4 regions of the Serratia sp. D1N4 genome follow, and region 4 is predicted to be linked to each of the others. Evidence: predicted binding sites of a transcription regulator. Region 4 holds the regulator's gene; each other region holds the start of a gene.

Evidence for each region. Region 4 encodes CRP, which controls carbon source genes, mostly activating them, when cyclic AMP is high. Its sites were predicted from a motif close to ATGTGANNNNNNTCACAT; they were not measured.
Region 1: a site for CRP is predicted at 1,936-1,953, ahead of rbsD (D-ribose pyranase). Genes of this name have one in related genera too.
Region 2: a site for CRP is predicted at 2,075-2,092, ahead of yrbN (protein YrbN). Genes of this name have one in related genera too.
Region 3: a site for CRP is predicted at 1,910-1,927, ahead of ACX1CU_RS15690 (beta-galactosidase). Genes of this name have one in related genera too.

What each region holds. Positions count from the first base shown of each region.
Region 1 covers NZ_CM137274.1:5,300,580-5,303,732, reverse strand. Annotated here, with positions in the region: gene kup (low affinity potassium transporter Kup) at 1-1,868, shown strand, start outside; gene rbsD (D-ribose pyranase) at 2,036-2,455, shown strand; gene rbsA (ribose ABC transporter ATP-binding protein RbsA) at 2,463-3,153, shown strand, end outside.
Region 2 covers NZ_CM137274.1:522,965-526,117, reverse strand. Annotated here, with positions in the region: gene ACX1CU_RS02270 (DEAD/DEAH family ATP-dependent RNA helicase) at 49-1,998, opposite strand; gene yrbN (protein YrbN) at 1,988-2,062, opposite strand; gene nlpI (lipoprotein NlpI) at 2,186-3,070, opposite strand.
Region 3 covers NZ_CM137274.1:3,497,039-3,500,191, forward strand. Annotated here, with positions in the region: gene ACX1CU_RS15680 (S-(hydroxymethyl)glutathione dehydrogenase/class III alcohol dehydrogenase) at 1-973, shown strand, start outside; gene fghA (S-formylglutathione hydrolase) at 990-1,832, shown strand; gene ACX1CU_RS15690 (beta-galactosidase) at 2,032-3,153, shown strand, end outside.
Region 4 covers NZ_CM137274.1:4,972,016-4,975,168, forward strand. Annotated here, with positions in the region: gene ACX1CU_RS22400 (LysR substrate-binding domain-containing protein) at 1-161, shown strand, start outside; gene ACX1CU_RS22405 (OsmC family protein) at 163-570, opposite strand; gene crp (cAMP-activated global transcriptional regulator CRP) at 953-1,585, shown strand; gene ACX1CU_RS22415 (YccS/YhfK family putative transporter) at 1,641-3,153, shown strand, end outside.

The DNA.
Region 1 (3,153 bases), 330 kb from region 4:
TGAGCACAGAACATAAACAGTCTTTATCGGCGGTAACCTTGGCGGCTATCGGGGTGGTTTACGGTGATATCGGCACCAGCCCTCTCTATACCTTGAGAGAGTGTTTCTCCGGGCATTATGGTTTTGATGTCCGTCCTGATGTGGTCTTTGGTTTTCTTTCCCTGATCTTCTGGATGCTGGTGGTTATCGTTTCCCTGAAGTATCTCACCTACGTGATGCGTGCCGATAACGCCGGTGAAGGCGGAATTCTGACATTGATGTCGCTGGCCGGGCGTAATACCTCGTCACGCACTACCTCATGGTTGGTGATACTTGGCCTGATTGGTGGCAGTTTCTTCTATGGTGAGGTGGTGATCACCCCAGCAATTTCGGTGATGTCGGCCATTGAGGGGCTGGAAATTGCCGCGCCGTCGCTTGATCCCTATATTGTGCCGCTGTCTATTCTGGTTCTGACCCTATTGTTCGTTATTCAAAAGCATGGCACCGGCAGCGTCGGTAAGCTGTTTGCGCCGGTAATGCTGCTGTGGTTTATTGTGCTGGCTCTGCTCGGCGCGCGCAGCATTATCGATAATCCCGAAGTGCTACAGGCGTTGAATCCGAAGTGGGCGCTGAACTTCTTTATTGAATATAAGAAGGTCTCGTTCTTTGCGCTCGGTGCGGTGGTGCTGGCGATTACCGGCGTGGAGGCGTTGTATGCTGATATGGGCCACTTCGGTAAATTCCCGATCCGCTTGGCCTGGTTTACCGTAGTACTGCCTTCTCTGGTGCTTAATTACTTTGGCCAGGGGGCATTGCTGCTGAAAAACCCTGAGGCGATCAAGAACCCTTTCTTCCTGTTGGCGCCCGACTGGGCCCTGATCCCACTGCTGATCCTGGCTACGCTGGCTACGGTGATCGCCTCGCAGGCGGTGATTTCTGGCGTATTCTCTCTGACCCGGCAAGCGGTGCGTTTGGGGTATCTGTCACCGATGCGCATTATCCACACGTCAGAAATGGAGTCGGGCCAGATCTATATCCCGGTGGTCAACTGGATACTGTACATCTCGGTGGTGTTGGTGATCGTGGGCTTTGAACACTCCAGCAACCTGGCAGCGGCATATGGTATTGCGGTTACCGGCACCATGGTATTAACCAGTGTGCTGATCACTTCGGTAGCGCTCAAAAATTGGCACTGGAATCGCTTCTTGGTGGTTGGTACTTTGGCGATCCTGCTGATTATTGATGTGCCGATGTTCTCTGCCAATGCGCTGAAACTGTTCTCTGGCGGTTGGTTGCCGCTGACGTTGGCGTTGGTGATGTTTATTATCATGACCACCTGGAAAAGCGAGCGTTTCAGCCTGTTGCGCCGTATTCATGAGCATGGCAACTCCCTTGAGGCGATGATCGCCTCACTGGAAAAATCCCCGCCGGTTCGCGTACCTGGTACCGCCGTGTTTATGTCTCGGGCCATCAACGTGATCCCCTTTGCGTTGCTGCATAATCTCAAGCACAACAAAGTGCTGCATGAACGTGTGGTAATACTGACGCTGCGTACCGAAGATGCACCCTATGTGCATAACCTACGCCGGGTGACCATCGAACAACTGTCGCCGACCTTCTGGCGCGTAGTCGCCAGCTATGGCTGGCGTGAAACACCAAACGTGGAAGAAGTGTTCCACCGCTGCGGTTTGGAGGGGTTACCGTGCCGAATGATGGAAACCTCATTCTTTATGTCGCACGAATCGCTGATCCTGACCAAACGGCCTTGGTATCTGTTCCTGCGCGGCAAATTGTTTATCGCGCTGAGCCGCAACGCACTACGTGCTCCAGACCAGTTTGAGATCCCGCCAAACCGCGTTATCGAGCTGGGAACCCAGGTCGAGATATAATCCCCCGAGGGCTTAGTTGACTGACTAAGCCCTTTTCTTTGTCTGTTTGTCGAGCACGAGCGAAACGTTTCGATGGCGATCACATTTTTGCAACTTGATCATTGCCTTCCCCTGTTGTTTTTTTAAACTCTTTCACGAGCGAAACGTTTCGCTGTTGGAGTGAGAACATGAAAAAAGGCGTGCTACTAAATTCTGAAGTTTCTGCGGTTGTGTCCCGCCTCGGTCATACCGATCAGATCACTATTTGCGACGCAGGGCTGCCGATCCCGGCAGCGGCGCAGCGTGTCGATCTGGCGCTGACCCAAGGAGTACCGACGTTTTTACAGGTGGTCGGGGTGGTTACGCAGGAAATGCAGGTAGAAAACGCTATTCTGGCGGAAGAGATAGTTAAACAAAATCCGCTGCTCCATGAAGCGTTGCTAGCTCAATTGCAACAACTTAGCCAACACCAGGGAAATACCATAAGCGTGAGCTATATTAGTCACAGCGAGTTTAAAGTACAAACCGAGCACAGCCGAGCGGTGATCCGCAGTGGAGAATGTTCGCCATATGCCAACGTCATTCTCTGCTCCGGCGTCACTTTCTGAGGCAATTATGCAACCGTTAATGCAACTGCAAGGGATCGATAAAGCCTTTCCCGGCGTCAAGGCGCTTTCTGGCGCTGCCCTCAGTGTCTACCCTGGCAGGGTGATGGCGCTGGTGGGGGAAAATGGCGCCGGGAAATCCACCATGATGAAAGTGCTGACCGGTATCTACAGCAAAGATGCGGGCAGCCAGCGTTTTCTGGGTAAAGAGGTGGTGTTTAACGGCCCGAAGGATTCGCAAGAAGCGGGTATCGGCATTATTCACCAGGAATTGAACCTGATCCCGCAACTGACCATTGCCGAAAACATTTTTCTTGGCCGTGAGTTCGTGAGCCGTTTCGGCCGCATCGACTGGAAACGCATGTACGCCGAAGCAGATAAACTGCTGGCGCGCCTGAATTTGCGTTACAGCAGCCACCGGCTGGTGGGGGAATTGTCGATTGGCGATCAGCAGATGGTAGAAATTGCCAAAGTGCTGAGTTTCGAATCGAAAGTCATCATTATGGATGAGCCGACCGACGCGCTGACCGATACTGAAACCGCCTCTTTATTTAGCGTCATCAATGAGCTGAAAGCCGAAGGCCGTGGCATTGTTTATATTTCCCACCGCCTGAAAGAGATCTTTGAAATCTGTGACGACGTTACCGTGTTCCGTGACGGTCAGTTTATTGCCGAACGCCCGGTGGACGAGCTGCAAGAAG
Region 2 (3,153 bases), 860 kb from region 4:
CGCAGGCTGGTTTCTGATGTGACTAACCGCGAGCGGTTAAATCAGCAATTATGCATCACCGAAACGGCGACGTGGTGCAGCAGGTGCCGCATCGTCACGGCGCGGTGCTGGCTTACCGCCACGGCGTTCGCCACCGGCAGCGTTACCGCCTTCACGACGCTCACCGAAAGAACGACGCGGAGCAGCAGCGGCCCCTTCACGGCGCTCGCCATTGAATGGACGAGCAGCACCGCCACCACGACGCTCACCGCCGTTACCACCAGCAGGACGCTCACGGCGTTCATGTGGCAGTGCATCACCCAGCAGTTGCATATTCATCGGCTTGTTCAGGATACGGGTGCGAGTGAAGTGATTCAGGATCTCGCCCGGCATGCCTTTCGGCAGCTCGATAGTGGAGTGGGAAGCAAACAGCTTGATGTTACCGATGTAACGGCTGCTGATATCGCCTTCGTTAGCGATAGCGCCAACAATATGACGAACTTCTACACCATCATCCCGGCCCACTTCAATGCGGTACAACTGCATCTCACCGACGTCACGACGTTCGCGACGTGGACGTTCAGCACCATCACGGCTCTCTGGACGTGCACCGTCTGGACGTGCGTCACGACGACGCTCGCCGCCACGCTCGTCACGGTCGTTAAACTCACGGCGTTGACGCGGCTTGAATACCGGATCCGGTGGCAGGATCAGAGGACGTTCGCCCTGGGCCATTTTCAGCAGTGCTGCGGCCAAGGTTTCCATATCCAGATCTTCTGCCGGTTGCAGTTTAGCCAGCAATGCGCGGTACATATCCAGATCGCTGCTTTCCAGTTGCTGCTGCACTTTAGCGGCAAACTTGGCCAGACGGCGCTCACCCAGCAGGTCTGCGTTTGGCAGCTCAACTTCTGGAATGGTCAGCTTCATGATGCGTTCAATGTTACGCAGCAGGCGGCGTTCGCGGTTTTCCACGAACAGCAGCGCGCGGCCAGCACGGCCAGCACGGCCAGTACGGCCGATACGGTGAACGTAAGACTCTGAATCCATAGGGATATCATAGTTTACGACCAGGCTGATACGCTCAACGTCCAAACCACGGGCTGCCACGTCGGTGGCGATCAGGATATCCAGGCGGCCATCTTTCAGGCGTTCCAGAGTCTGCTCACGCAGAGCCTGATTCATGTCACCGTTCAGTGCAGCACTGTTATAACCGCTACGCTCCAGCGCTTCGGCCACTTCCAGAGTCGCGTTTTTAGTACGCACGAAGATGATCGCAGCGTCAAAATCTTCTGATTCCAGGAAACGCACCAGCGCTTCGTTTTTACGCATGCCCTGCACAGTCCAGTAGCTCTGGCTGATGTCCGGACGGGTAGTCACACTTGACTGAATGCGCACTTCCTGTGGATCTTTCATGAAGCGACGGGTAATACGACGGATCGCTTCCGGCATGGTGGCAGAGAACAGCGCAGTCTGATGTTCAGCCGGGATCTCCGCCATGATGGTTTCTACGTCTTCGATAAAGCCCATGCGCAGCATTTCGTCGGCTTCGTCCAACACCAGGCCTTTCAGGCTGGAGAGGTTCAGGGTGCCGCGCTTCAGGTGATCCAGCAGACGGCCCGGAGTCCCTACCACGATCTGTGGGCCCTGGCGCAGAGCGCGCAGTTGCACGTCATAACGCTGGCCACCGTACAGTGCCACCACATTCACGCCATGCATGTGCTTGGAGAAATCGGTCATTGCTTCAGCAACCTGAACCGCCAGTTCGCGGGTCGGTGCCAGCACCAGGATTTGTGGTGCTTTCAGGGCTGCATCAAGGTTGTGCAGCAGTGGCAACGAGAACGCTGCCGTTTTACCGCTCCCGGTCTGCGCCATGCCCAGCACGTCGCGACCGTTCAACAGGTGAGGAATACACTCAGCCTGGATCGGTGATGGTTTTTCGTAGCCCAGATCGGTCAGGGCGGCGATGATTGGAGCAGACAGCCCCAGGTCAGCAAAAGAGGTTTCAAACTCAGTAGTCATGTACACGTGCCTCATTAATAATGGCAGCCAGTCTACATAACTCGTCGAGAAAATTTTCAGTCATTTTCATTGAAAAGTGTGAACCGGCTCAAATTAGATTGTAAAACAGACAAAAAAGCCCTCGCCCGTTAAGGCGATTACTCTGGTTAAAAAACCAATGTAATTCAGGCTGATAAGTGTCCGTCAGCTATTGCTGGTCCGATTCCGATAGGTCGTCTTGTTCTTGGCTTAACATCGCCAATTCCAACAATGCATAGCGGTGCTCAACAAAGTTATGAACGTTGTTAGCTACCGTCAGTTTGAACAGCGCCGAAGCGGTGTCCTTGTCCCCCAGACTTAGGTAATGCTTACCTAAATAGAAGTCAGTTTCACTGAGATGCTCAGCGAGCGAAGTGTTATCCGTTGCATCTGCCTTGAGCCGTTCCATCAGCGTTTTTTCGCTGATTGTGCCCAGGTAGAATTCGACAATATTCCATCCCCATTGCCCTCGGTTCGCTTTGTCATAACGCTGCTGGAGCGCTACGGTAGCTGTCTTGGGATCGATTTCTCTTTCCACCAGATAAAGCCACAACGAACGGAAGGGATCATTTGGATCGTCTTGATAAAACGCCTGCAGATCATCCTGCGCTAACGGGAAGCGACCACCATAATACAGTGCGATGCCCCGATTTAAACGCGCGTAATTGTAAGTTGGATCAAGCTCTAGTACAGAATCAAACGCTTCATAGGCAGCATCAAAATTGCCTGCCTGCGTAAAGTAAATGCCCAGGTAGTTGAAAACTTCCGGCATATCAGGACGTATCGCTAACGCTTGCGAGAAATCATTGCGCGCCAGTGCACGTAGCCCGAGGCTATCATACAGCACACCGCGCTCATATAAAAGCTGCGCACGCTCATCGTCCGTCAGTGCCCGGCTGGCAAGTATTTGTTCCATGCGCGCCAGGATCACTTCCTGCTGCAGTGTTGGCTGCAACGGGATAGCCAGAACTTCGTCTTTACGCCAATCATGGTTGCTGCATCCTGCCAGCATGAGTGCTGTCGCAACATAACACCAGCGCAAGAAAGGCTTCATTTCCCACTCCCGAAGACAAACATTGGATGAACGTCCTGTCCTCCGCTTGCTAATACGCGGATATCCTACCCACGTGATAAGAA
Region 3 (3,153 bases), 1.5 Mb from region 4:
TGGCAAAGATCCTGAAGGGGTATTCCCGGCAATCCTCGGCCACGAAGGCGGTGGCATCGTGGAAGCAATCGGTGAAGGCGTGACCAGCGTGGCCGTCGGCGATCACGTGATCCCGCTCTACACCCCGGAATGCGGCGAATGCAAATTCTGTAAATCCGGCAAAACCAACCTGTGCCAGGCGATCCGCGCCACCCAGGGCAAAGGCTTGATGCCAGACGGCACCACTCGCTTCTTCAAAGACGGCAAGCCGATTTTCCACTATATGGGCACGTCCACCTTCGCGGAACGCACCGTAGTGCCAGAAATTTCGCTGGCCAAAATCAGCAAAGAAGCTCCACTGGAAGAAGTCTGCCTGCTGGGCTGCGGCGTCACCACCGGTATGGGTGCGGTACTCAACACCGCCAAAGTGAAAGCAGGCGATACCGTGGCGATTTTCGGCCTGGGCGGCATCGGCCTTTCGGCGATTATCGGCGCTCAGATGGCTGGTGCAAGCCGCATCATCGGTGTCGATATCAACACCAGCAAGTTTGAGCTGGCGCGTAAGCTGGGCGCTACCGATCTGCTCAACCCGAAAGATTACCACAAGCCGATTCAGGAAGTGATCGTTGAGCTGACCGACGGCGGCGTTGATTTCTCCTTCGAATGCATCGGTAACGTCAACGTGATGCGTTCGGCGCTGGAGTGCTGCCATAAAGGCTGGGGTGAGTCGGTCATTATCGGCGTCGCCGGTGCCGGTGAAGAGATCGCAACCCGTCCATTCCAACTGGTGACCGGCCGCGTATGGCGCGGTTCCGCCTTTGGTGGCGTAAAAGGCCGCAGTCAGTTGCCCGGCATTGTGCAGCGCTATATGGACGGCGAATTTGCCCTGAATGACTTTATCACCCACACCATGGGGTTAGAGCAGATCAACGACGCCTTCGATTTAATGCATGAAGGTAAATCGATCCGTTCGGTGATCCATTTTGATAAATAAGCCAGGAGGCAGAGAGATGAGCACGTCATTAGAACTTCTCGAAGAGCACCGCATGTTCGGTGGCTGGCAACAACGTTACCGCCACGCGGCGCAGAGCCTGAATTGCAACATGACTTTCAGCATCTATCTGCCACCGCCGCGCGATGATAATCCACCGCCGGTGCTGTATTGGCTGTCGGGGCTGACCTGCAACGATGAAAACTTTACGCTGAAGGCGGGTGCCCAACGCATTGCTGCCGAACTGGGTTTGGTGTTAGTGATGCCCGACACCAGCCCGCGCGGCGACGAGGTGCCCAATGACCCAGGTTACGATCTGGGCCAAGGGGCGGGTTTTTATCTCAACGCGACCCAGGCCCCTTGGGATCGGCACTTTCGCATGTACGATTACATCAGCGATGAGCTACCCGCACTGATTCAGCAGCACTTCAGCATCAGCGATCGTCAGTCGATCTTCGGCCATTCGATGGGCGGCCACGGCGCGCTGATGATGGCATTGCGCAATCCGCAGCGCTTCCGTTCCGTATCAGCCTTTGCGCCGATTGTTAACCCTTGTCAGGTTCCGTGGGGGCGCAAAGCCTTTGCCGCTTACCTGGGGGATGACGAAAACCAGTGGTTGCAGTACGACAGTTGCCACCTGCTGGCGAGCGGTGCAGAAAAACTGCCTATTCTGGTGGATCAGGGGGATGGCGATCAGTTCCTGGCGGATCAACTGCAACCGGCGAAGCTGGCCGAACTGGCACGCCAGCTCGACTGGCCGCTGACGCTGCGCACCCAGCCGGGCTACGATCACAGCTATTTCACTATTGCTACTTTTGTCGAAGATCACCTGCGCTTCCACGCCGAGCATCTGTTCCGCTGATTGTTTCGGCTGTTTGTGGCTGCGCCTGCGGCCACAAACAGCGATTTCCTCCCCCGTTTTACCGGGCAGAACCCCATTTGTGATCCTCTTCGCTTTACCTAGCTGAACGCCTTTACAACCGGATCTTTGCCCTTCATGTTACCCCACATCATGAACGCGTAACATTTTCAGCCAAGGTATCCTCATGAATCCTGTTGATATTCCATCTGCTCCTGCCTCATTAGCCTCGATCCTTACCCGGCGCGACTGGGAAAACCCGGCCTGCACCCACTACAACCGCTTACCTGCACATCCGCCGTTTGCCAGTTGGCGTGACGAACAACATGCTAGGCACGATCGCCCCTCAGCACAGCGAACCTTGCTCAACGGCGCCTGGAAATTCAGCTATTTCACCCAGCCAGAAGCCGTACCAGAACGGTGGTTGCAGCAAGATCTGAGCGATGCCGATACGCTACAGGTGCCCTCTAACTGGCAGATGGCCGGTTACGACGTGCCGATCTACACCAACGTCACCTACCCGATCCCGGTCACACCGCCATTTGTGCCGCAACAGAACCCTACCGGCTGTTACTCGCTCACCTTTGAGGTGGCCGAAGCCTGGCTGCAACAGGGGCAGACGCGAGTTATTTTCGACGGCGTCAATTCGGCGTTCTATTTGTGGTGTAACGGTATCTGGATCGGTTATTCGCAAGACAGCCGCCTGCCCGCCGAGTTTGATTTAACCCGCGCGTTACGGCCCGGTGAAAACCGCCTGGCGGTGATGGTGCTGCGCTGGAGCGATGGCAGCTATCTGGAAGATCAGGACATGTGGCGCATGAGCGGCATCTTCCGCGATGTCAGCCTGCTGCATAAGCCAAGCCGCCATTTGAGCGATATTCAGTTGCGCACCCATCTGGCCCCCGGTTTTTATCATGCCGAACTGGAGGCGCTGGTGCAGGTTCAATCGCCAGCGGCTGGCTGCTCGGTACGAGTTCAGCTGTGGCAGGGTGACCAGTTGACTGCCGTACACCAGCAGCCATTGGGAAGTGAAATTATTGACGAACGCGGCTGCTATGACGATCGCACTACCCTGCGTTTGCCGGTTGCGCAGCCCGCACTGTGGAGTGCCGAACAGCCTCATCTGTATCGCGCCGTGGTTTCCTTGCTGGCGGCCGACGATACATTGATTGAGGCGGAAGCCTATGACGTGGGTTTCCGTCAAGTCGAGATCAGCGACGGCCTGCTGAAGGTCAATGGCAAACCTATTCTGATACGCGGCACCAACCGCCATGAGCATCACCCGGAACAGGGGCAGGTGATGGACGAAGCCACCATGTTGCAA
Region 4 (3,153 bases):
ACACGCCTTTCCATTTGCAGCAAAAACTGGTGACGTTGCCGATCGACAGCCTGCCGCAGGCGCAGTACTGCGTGCTGCACTCACAAAAATCGCCGCTAACCATTACGGCGCGGCGTTTTCTGCATTTATTGAGTAACCACTGCCACCGCTACCGCTGGTAACTCAGGCAACTTCACAGATTTCAAAGCTGTGGGTGACGCTGGCGGCTTTGCTCAGCATCAGCGAGACCGAGCAATACTTTTCGGCAGACAGGTTAACCGCACGCTCAACAATCTTGTCGGTCAGCCCTTTGCCGGTGACGATAAAATGCAGGTTGATATGGGTAAACAGACGCGGTGCTTCTTCACGGCGCTCCGAGGTCAGCTTTACCTCGCAGTCACGGACATCGTTACGGCCCTTCAGCAGAATCGACATCACATCAATGGCGCTACAACCGCCAACCGACATCAACACCATTTCCATCGGACTTGGTGCTTTATCGCCCGCGTTACCGTCCATTAATACCTGATGGCCGGACGCAGACTCGCCCAAGAATGTCAGTCCTTCTACCCACTTAACTCTTGCCTGCATTTTGTACACTCCAGTTAATTTCTCAAAATCAGGGTACGCTTTCGCATAGAAACTGGCAACGGAACCTGATGCTAATCATACTGAAGCGAGACAACACAAGACACCCGCCTCACTCTGTGCTACAAACAGAGCCGCAAGAACTCTTTCCAGGTCACCGATTTCAGGGAAATGTCCGAGGAAAGGACCCTATATTGGTATGTTAACAGAATGTAGCTTGCAGCACTTGGCGCAAGTTAATATGCTAGGGTACAAGCGTATTTCTATAACATGCCTCAAAACCTGTTGATAGCCACTCTATAAAACACCGGGCTATAAGCACGTTTTACAGGGAACTCTGACCCCTGTGATACAAGGCAGCGATAACAACAGAGGATAACAGCGAATGGTTCTCGGCAAACCGCAAACAGACCCGACTCTCGAATGGTTCCTGTCTCATTGCCATATCCACAAATATCCATCAAAGAGTACGCTGATTCACCAAGGTGAAAAGGCCGAAACGCTCTACTACATCGTGAAAGGCTCCGTGGCGGTGCTGATCAAGGATGAAGAAGGCAAAGAGATGATTCTGTCCTACCTTAACCAGGGGGATTTCATCGGCGAGCTTGGATTATTTGAAGAAGGCCAGGAGCGCAGTGCCTGGGTTAGAGCGAAAACAGCCTGTGAAGTGGCTGAAATTTCTTATAAGAAATTCCGCCAGTTGATTCAGGTTAACCCGGATATCCTGATGCGCCTGTCTGCGCAGATGGCAAACCGCCTGCAAATCACCTCAGAGAAAGTGGGTAACCTCGCCTTCCTTGACGTTACCGGCCGCATTGCACAAACCCTGCTGAACCTGGCAAAACAGCCCGACGCCATGACTCACCCGGATGGCATGCAAATCAAGATTACCCGCCAGGAAATTGGTCAAATCGTCGGTTGCTCACGTGAAACCGTCGGTCGTATTCTGAAAATGCTCGAAGATCAAAACCTGATTTCTGCCCACGGCAAAACTATTGTCGTTTACGGCACGCGTTAATTATTGAAGAAACGGCGTAGCGATACGCCGTTTTTTTTAACTTCCCCCATTCATCATGTGGCGGCGCCTGATCTACCACCCGGAAGTCAACTATGCACTGCGGCAAACGCTGGTGCTGTGCCTGCCGGTGGTTTTCTTCCTGCTGATGGGCAACCTGCAACTCGGCCTGCTGTTCTCTCTGGTGCCTGCCTGCTGTAACATCGCCGGGTTGGACACGCCGCACAAACGCTTTTTCAAACGTCTGGCCGTTGGCGGTTCCCTGTTTGCTCTCAGCAGTTTGCTGCTGCAACAGGCGCTGCTGTGGCATATCCCGTTACCCTTACTGATGCTGGCGATGGCGCTGTTGCTGGGCGTCAGCGGTGAAATCAGCCCGCTGCACGCACGTCTGCTGCCCGCCGCGCTGGTCGCTGCCATCTTTTCTCTCAGCATGGCCGGACACGTGCCGATCTGGTATGCACCGCTGCTGTATCTGGTCGGCACCGCCTGGTACGGGCTGTTCACCTGGTTCTGGTTCAAACTGTGGAAAGAGCAACCGATGCGCGAATCCCTGAGCCAGCTCTATATCCAGTTGGCAGACTATTTCGAAGCCAAATATTCGCTGCTGACCCAGCACATCGATCCAGAAACCGCACTACCGCCGCTGCTGCAACGCCAGCAGAAAGTCATGGATCTGATCAGCCTGTTATATCAGCAGTTAAACTTCCTGCCCCATGCCAATAACCAAGAGCAAAAACGCCTGCAACGCACTTTCCAGGTGGCACTCGATCTGCAGGAACACATTACCGTCAGCCTGCATCAGCCAGAAGAAGTGCAAAAACTGGTGGAGCAGAGCCAGGCCGAAGCGATTATCCGCCGCAACGCCCAGGTGATTGCCGGGCGTTTGCGCCTCGTGGCCAACGATATTCTCTATCACCGACGTTCAGCGCGTTTCAGTATGAAGAATGAGCTGGCGGCGCTGGAAAAGGTGGCCACGCAGCATGCCGACAACCCGGTTGGCCAGTTCTGTTTTTACCACTTCAGCCGCATCGCCCGCCTGTTGCGCAGCCAGCGCCCGCTGTATCAGCGCGATCTGATGGCCAACCAGGCACGATTGCCGTTCTGGCCCGCCGTGGTGAGCTACCTGTCGTTGAAGTCCAACGCCCTGCGCAATGCCGCCCGACTGGGCATCATACTGGCGGTGGGTAGCAGTCTGGGTATGATTTTCAACCTGCCGAAGCCCTATTGGATCCTGCTGACTATTATGCTGGTCAGCCAGAACGGCTATAACGCCACGCGCGTCAGGATCCAGCATCGTGCCCTCGGCACGCTGGCCGGGTTAATCATCGCCGCCGGGCTCTTGCAGTTGCAACTGCCGGAGCACCTGACGCTGAGCATCATGCTGGCAATCACGCTGGCTGCCTACCTGATATTGCGCAAAAACTATGGGCTGGCGGTGATGGGGTTTACCGTCACCGCGGTGTATACCCTGCAATTGTTGGCGCTTAACGGCACCCATTTTCTGGTACCGCGCCTGCTCGATACGCTGATTGGCTGCGTGCTGGTGTTTGGCGGGAGTATCTGGCTGTGGC